One region of the Comamonas sp. CAH-2 genome, then DNA from elsewhere that is predicted to be linked to it. Evidence: riboswitches for the same ligand, from Rfam matches in the RefSeq annotation. Region 1 holds a riboswitch; the other holds the start of a gene.
What was found. A riboswitch is a leader RNA that binds a small molecule or an ion and turns the genes downstream of it on or off. The one in region 1 is predicted to bind thiamine pyrophosphate.
Positions count from the first base shown of each region.

Region 2: another riboswitch for thiamine pyrophosphate. It lies ahead of thiC (phosphomethylpyrimidine synthase ThiC); the one in region 1 lies ahead of FYM52_RS05780 (FAD-dependent oxidoreductase).

Region 1 is NZ_VSWF01000005.1:134,451-137,856, forward strand. It holds gene FYM52_RS05770 (thiazole synthase) at 1-557, opposite strand, end outside; gene thiS (sulfur carrier protein ThiS) at 637-834, opposite strand; gene FYM52_RS05780 (FAD-dependent oxidoreductase) at 871-1,974, opposite strand; TPP riboswitch at 2,036-2,168, opposite strand; gene thiD (bifunctional hydroxymethylpyrimidine kinase/phosphomethylpyrimidine kinase) at 2,249-3,115, shown strand; gene FYM52_RS05790 (SH3 domain-containing protein) at 3,209-3,406, opposite strand, start outside.
Region 2 is NZ_VSWF01000036.1:14,687-18,092, reverse strand. It holds gene FYM52_RS15595 (acyl-CoA synthetase) at 1-1,056, shown strand, start outside; TPP riboswitch at 1,171-1,289, shown strand; gene thiC (phosphomethylpyrimidine synthase ThiC) at 1,598-3,406, shown strand, end outside.

The DNA.
Region 1 (3,406 bases):
TCCAGGCGCTCGCGCAGCACCTGCATGGCGTAGGGGTTGGCGGGGCCGCGGCCGGTGCCGATGGGGGCGGCCCAGGGCATGACGGCCTGGCAGCCCACGTCGACCAGGCGCTGGCACAGCACCAGGTCCTCGGTGCAGTAGGGCAGCACCTGGAAGCCGTCCTTGATCAGGAGGGACGCGGCCTCCACCAGGTTCAGCGTGTCGGGCTGCAGGGTGTAGTCGTCACCGATCAGCTCCAGCTTGATCCAGCGGGTGTCGAACACCTCGCGCGCCATCTGGGCCGTGGTCACGGCTTCCTGGATGGTCATGCAGCCGGCGGTGTTGGGCAGCACGGGCACGTTCAACTGGCGCAGCAGCTCCCAGAAGCTGGCGCCGGTTTCGGCGGCGTTGCTGCCCTGGCGGCGCAGCGAGGCGGTGACCATGGCGGGCTTGGCACGGGCCACGGCCGCTTCCAGCACGGCGGGCGAGGGGTAGCGCGATGTGCCCAGCAGCAATCGACTTTGGAAGGTCTGGCCGTACAGCACCAGGCTGTCTGCGGCGGGGGTAGGTGTGCTCATGGCGAAATTTTGATAGCTGCCAGCGCTTGATAGACAAGCGCTAGCGGCTGATTTTATGAAGAAGCAGTGTCCCGGGACCTCAGCCGCCCGTCACGGGGGCGATGATTTCCAGGCGGTCGCCCTCGGCCAGCTGGCGCGTGGCGTACAGCGATTTGGGCACGAACTCGGCATTCACCGCCACCGCAAACGGTGGCTGGGCCTGCCAGTGGGCCACGGCGTCGGCCACATTGGCCGGGTCGGGCAGTTGCACTGCCTGCTGGTTGATGGTGATGTTCATAAGCAAAAGGCCCGTATTGTCGGCGAAGCGCGGTGCTCAGGCGAGCATGGGGGCGTGCACGGCCACGTCAAAGTCCTCGGCCAGCGCCGCGCTGCCCGTGCGCAGCAGCTGCAGCGTGGCGTCCAGCATGGCGGGGGAGATCATGTAGCCGTGGCGGTACAGGCCGTTGACCTGCAGCACGCGCTCGTCCAGCCAGCGCAGGGCGGGCAGGTTGTCCGGCAGGGTGGGGCGGCACTGGGTGGCAATTTCCAGGATGCGGGCTTCCGCAAAGCCGGAGTGCACGGTGTAGAGCGCGCTGAGCAGCTCCATCACCGAGCGCAGGCTGGCCGGGCCCATGTCGTCGGATTCGATCTCGGTCGCGCCGATGACGAAGATGTGGTCCTGCTTGGGCGCGATGTACAGCGGGTAGCGCGGGTGCACCAGGCGCGTGGGGCGCTGCAGCGTCACCTCGGAGGCGTGCACGCGCACCACCTCGCCGCGGATGCCGCGCAACGCGCTCCACTGCGTGCGTGCGCCCAGGCCGCGGCAGTCCAGCACCAGATCGGGCTGGCCGCTGGTGCCGGGCTGGAAGTCGGTGGTCTCGCGCGGGGTGTGCCAGTGCAGGGCCACGCCCAGGCGGGTCAGTGTCTGCTCCAGCGCGGCCAGCAGCTGGCGGTTGTCCAGCTGGCCTTCGCCGGGCAGGTAGACGCCCTGGTTGAAGCGGCCTTGCAGGGCCGGCTCGACCTGGGGCAGGCGCTGGGCATCCAGGTTCTCCAGCGCGGGCAGGCTGGGGTTGAGGCGGCGGTTCTTCTCGAACAGGCCGCACAGGCGCTGGGCATCGGCGGCATCCTGGCGGTGCCAGACCACCAGCGTGCCGTTCTGCTGGAAATACACAGGGGCATCCAGCTGGGCGATCAGCTGGGGCCAGCGGGTCAGCCCGTACTGGCCCATGCGCACCACGCCGGGTTCGGTGATGGCCGATTCGGCCAGCGGGGCCAGCATGGCGGCGGCCACGCGCGCGGCGGCGCCATCGGCCTCGGGCCCCTTGGCTTCGAACACCTCGACGCGATGCCCCTCGCGCGCCAGCTCCAGCGCCAGAAGACGGCCCATCAGGCCGGCGCCCAGGATGGCAATGTGCGAAGGTGTGGTCAAAGCGAGCATGGTGAAGAATTCCCGTTGGTAAGTGTCGCCAAGGACAAAACGGGCATCGCAGCCGTGCGGCTGCTGCTCTGTGGAAACTCCCCACGCCAGCATGACCTGGATCGGGTAACGGGGCGCAGGGCCCCAGGGTGTTTCTCAGTCGCGCACTGCGCCGGCACGGTGCCGGTGGCAGCGGGACACCCCTGTTTCGTCCGCAAGCGGCAATTACAGCACAAGGGCAGGAACAGCGGCGCCAGTGCGTGAACAAGCCTTGGCTTGGGTCATAATTTTTGCCATGACTACGCAACCCCTGCCACACGGCAGTGCATCCCCCCGTTTTCCGCGCTATGCGCGCGTGCTTTCCATCGCCGGCTCGGACAGTGGCGGTGGCGCCGGCATCCAGGCCGACCTGAAGACCTTCAGCGCCCTGGGCTGCTACGGCATGACGGCCATCACCGCCATCACCGCCCAGAACACGCTGGGCGTGCGCGGCATCCATGGCATTCCGCCCGAGATGCTGCAGGCGCAGATCGACGCCGTGGTGCAGGACATCGGGGTGGATGCCGTCAAGATCGGCATGCTGCATGCGCCCGAGATCGTGCAGGTGGTGGCCGATGCCATCCGCCGCTACGGGATTGCGAACGTGGTGCTGGACCCGGTGATGGTGGCCACCAGCGGCGACAAGCTGATCCACGATGAAACCGTGGCCGTGCTGGTGCGTGAGCTGTTCCCGCTGGCCAGCGTGATCACGCCCAACCTGGATGAGGCCGGCTGGCTGATTGGCCGCAAGATTGCCGATGTGGCGGACATGGCGTCCGCCGCCCAGGCCTTGCTGGACATGGGTGCGCAGCAGGTGCTGCTTAAAGGCGGGCACCTGCCGGGAGACTGGGTGGTGGACTTGCTGGCCGGTCGCGACGGCGCGCGCCAGGAGCTGGGTTCGCAGCGCATACCCACGCACAACGGCCATGGCACGGGCTGCACCCTGTCCTCGGCGATTGCCGCCTACCTGGCGCGCGGCCTGCCGCTGCCTGCGGCGGTGGAAAGCGCCCGCAGCTACATCCTGGGGGCCATCGCCGCCGGGGCCGAGGTGTACACCGGGCGGGGCCATGGCCCCCTGAACCACGGCTTTGCGCCCCAGGCCCAGCTGGTGTTCACGGGCTGAGGGTGGTGGCTTGGCAGGGCCGCGATTCTCCATAAAAAAACGGCGCTCAGGGCGCCGTTTTTTATAGAAGTTCTGTCTGCCAGGAGTGTGTGACTACCAACCCCATCCCAGCTTTTCCAGCATCCAGCCAGACTGGCCCTCGGCCGTTTGGACTTTGGCCCAGTCGTCGCGCTTTTCCAGGGTCTTGACGATGTCGTACTTGCTCAGCTTGGTCACCACGCTGTGGTTGGTGCCCGGGCCTGCGCGCAGGTTGACGGTGTCGGCCTTGATCAGGTAGTGGGGCACGCTGTC
Region 2 (3,406 bases), on a different contig from region 1:
GGCAACCCCAAGGGTGTGGTCTACCACCACCGCGGTGCGGCCATCAACGCCATCAGCAACGTGCTGGAGTGGGACATGCCCAAGCACAGCGTGTACCTGTGGACCTTGCCCATGTTCCACTGCAATGGCTGGTGCTTCCCCTGGACCGTGGCGGCCCGCGCCGGGGTCAATGTCTGCCTGCGCCGGGTCGAGGCCAAGGCCATCTTTGACGCCATGCGCGAGCACGGCGTCACCCACTACTGCGGCGCGCCCATCGTGCAATCCCTGCTGGTGAATGCGCCGGCCGAGCTGAAAGCGGGCATCCCTGTCGGGGTGAAGGCCATGGTGGCCGGTGCCGCGCCCCCGGCCTCGATGATCGAAGGCATGGAGGCCATGGGGTTCGACCTGACCCACGTCTATGGCCTGACCGAAACCTACGGTCCCGCCACCGTCTGCGCCAAGCATGCGCGCTGGGACCAGCTCGATATTGGCGAGCGTGCCCGCCTCAATGCCCGCCAGGGCGTGCGCTACCACCTGCAGCGCGAAGTGCGGGTCATGGACCCCGAGACCCTGCAGCCCGTGCCCCTGGATGGCGAGACCATGGGCGAGATCATGTTCCGCGGCAACATCGCCATGAAGGGCTACCTCAAGAACCCCAGCGCCACGGACGATGCCTTCCGCGGTGGCTGGTTCCACAGCGGCGATCTGGCCGTGCAGTACCCCGACGGCTACATCCAGATCAAGGACCGCAGCAAGGACATCATCATCTCCGGCGGCGAGAACATCTCCTCGATCGAGGTCGAAGACGTGCTCTACCGCCACCCTGCCGTGCTGGCGGCGGCGGTGGTGGCCAAGCCCGACCCCAAGTGGGGTGAGACACCGTGCGCCTTCCTGGAAATCAAGCCGGGCGCCCAGGTCAGCGAGGCCGACATCGTGGCCCACTGCAAGCAGCACCTGGCCGGCTACAAGGTGCCGCGCGCCGTGGTGTTTGGCGAACTGCCCAAGACCAGCACCGGCAAGATCCAGAAGTTCGAGCTGCGCAAGCAGGTCGGCTCGGCCAGTGCCATCGTGGTCTGATTTTCAGCATTGATAGTTGCCAGCGCACGCCTAGCAAGCGCTGGAGTCGGTTTTGATGCTGAAAGCCTAGGCGTTTGCCCGGTGTCCTGGGGCGACGCAGATGCGCCTATACTCACGGCTGCTCCGGGGTGTGCGAAAGCGCTGAGATGCGAACCGCTGTGAAAACAGTGGCCAGCGAACCCGACGAACTTGATCCGGTTCATACCGGCGGAAGAAGAGCGGGACCCTGAAGCAGGGCCAGGAATGGACAGGCACATGGGCTTTTGCAAGGCCAGGCAGGTGCCCACCATCCCTAGGCACAGCAAACCCCAGGCGCCTCGCGCACTGGGGTTTTGTCTTTTGGGGATGGAACACCGGGCGTGTCAGCCTTGGTCGGAATCGGTCGATTCCGGTGGCGTCGGTCAGGCATTGTGGGAGCAATGCCAGGGCTGGAGCCAGGTGCAGGCGAAGGTGGATGGCGCCAGCCATCTCCCACGCCATCAGAGCGGCCCAGCACTCCACGGAGCGTTTGATGAACTTCACACGCTTTTTGGAGACTGCGATGAACGCCCCCGATGCCATCTTTACGCCCGCCGCCGGCAATGCCCCCGATGCCGCCCGTTTCGCCGATCTGCTGGCCCAGTCGCGCCAGCCATTTCCGGCATCCACCAAAAGCTACCTGAGCGGGGCCATCCACCCCGATCTGCGCGTGCCGGTGCGCGACATCGCGCTGACCAATGGTGAGCAGGTCAGCGTCTATGACACCTCGGGCCCCTACACCGACCCCACCGCCTCCATCGACGTGCGCCAGGGCCTGGCCAGTGTGCGCGGTGCCTGGATCGAAGCGCGCGGTGACAGCGAGTTCTATGTCGGCCGCCAGCGCGTGGCGCTGGACGACGGCGGCAAGCGTGGCGAGGAAGACGCGCGCGTGGCGCTGCTGCGCGCCGAGGCCGCCGCGCTGCAGCGCCAGCCGCGCCGCGCCAAATCCGGCCAGAACGTGACCCAGATGCACTACGCCAAGCGCGGCATCATCACGCCCGAGATGGAATACGTGGCCCTGCGCGAGAACGGCCGCCGTGAATGGATGGCGCAGTACCAGCAGGACGCGGCCCGCGAACTGCGCCTGGCCGGCAACAGCTTGGGCGCCGCCATCCCCAAGATCATAACGCCCGAATTCGTGCGCGACGAAGTGGCGCGCGGCCGCGCCATCATCCCAGCCAACATCAACCACCCCGAGATCGAGCCCATGGCCATCGGGCGCAACTTCAAGGTCAAGATCAACGCCAACATCGGCAATTCGGCCGTGACCTCGAGCATCGAGGAAGAGGTCGAAAAGCTGGTCTGGGCCATCCGCTGGGGGGCCGACAACGTGATGGACCTGTCCACCGGCAAGAACATCCACACCACGCGCGACTGGATCGTGCGCAACTCGCCCGTGCCGATTGGCACCGTGCCCATCTACCAGGCGTTGGAGAAGGTCGGTGGCATTGCCGAAGACCTGACCTGGGAAATCTTCCGCGACACCCTGGTCGAGCAGGCCGAGCAGGGCGTGGACTACTTCACCATCCACGCCGGCGTGCGCCTGGCCTACATCCACCTGACGGCCCAGCGCCGCACCGGCATCGTCTCGCGTGGCGGCTCCATCATGGCCAAGTGGTGCATGGCCCACCACCGCGAAAGCTTCCTGTACGAGCACTTCGAAGACATTTGCGACATCATGAAGCAGTACGACGTGTCCTTCAGCCTGGGTGACGGCCTGCGCCCAGGCTGCGCCTCGGACGCCAACGACGAAGCCCAGTTCGCCGAACTCAAGACCCTGGGCGAGCTGACGCAAGTGGCCTGGAAGCACGACGTGCAGACCATGATCGAAGGCCCCGGCCACGTGCCCATGCACATGATCCAGGCCAACATGACCGAGCAGCTCAAGCACTGCCACGAGGCGCCGTTCTACACCCTGGGGCCGCTGACCATCGACATCGCCCCCGGCTACGACCACATCGCGTCGGCCATCGGCGCGGCCATGATCGGCTGGTTCGGCACGGCCATGCTGTGCTACGTCACGCCCAAGGAGCACCTGGGCCTGCCCGACCGCGACGACGTGAAGCAAGGCATCATCGCGTACAAGATTGCGGCCCACGCTGCCGATGTGGCCAAGGGCCATCCGGGTGCGCGTTCGCGCGACGATGCCCTGTCGCAAGCGCGTTTCGACTTCCGCTGGGAAGACCAGTTCAACCTGGGCCTGGACCCCGACACGGCGCGCGCCTTCCATGACGAAACCCTGCCTAAGGACAGCGCCAAGGTCGCCCACTTCTGCAGCATGTGCGGGCCCAAGTTCTGCTCCATGAAGATCACCCAGGAGGTGCGCGACTTT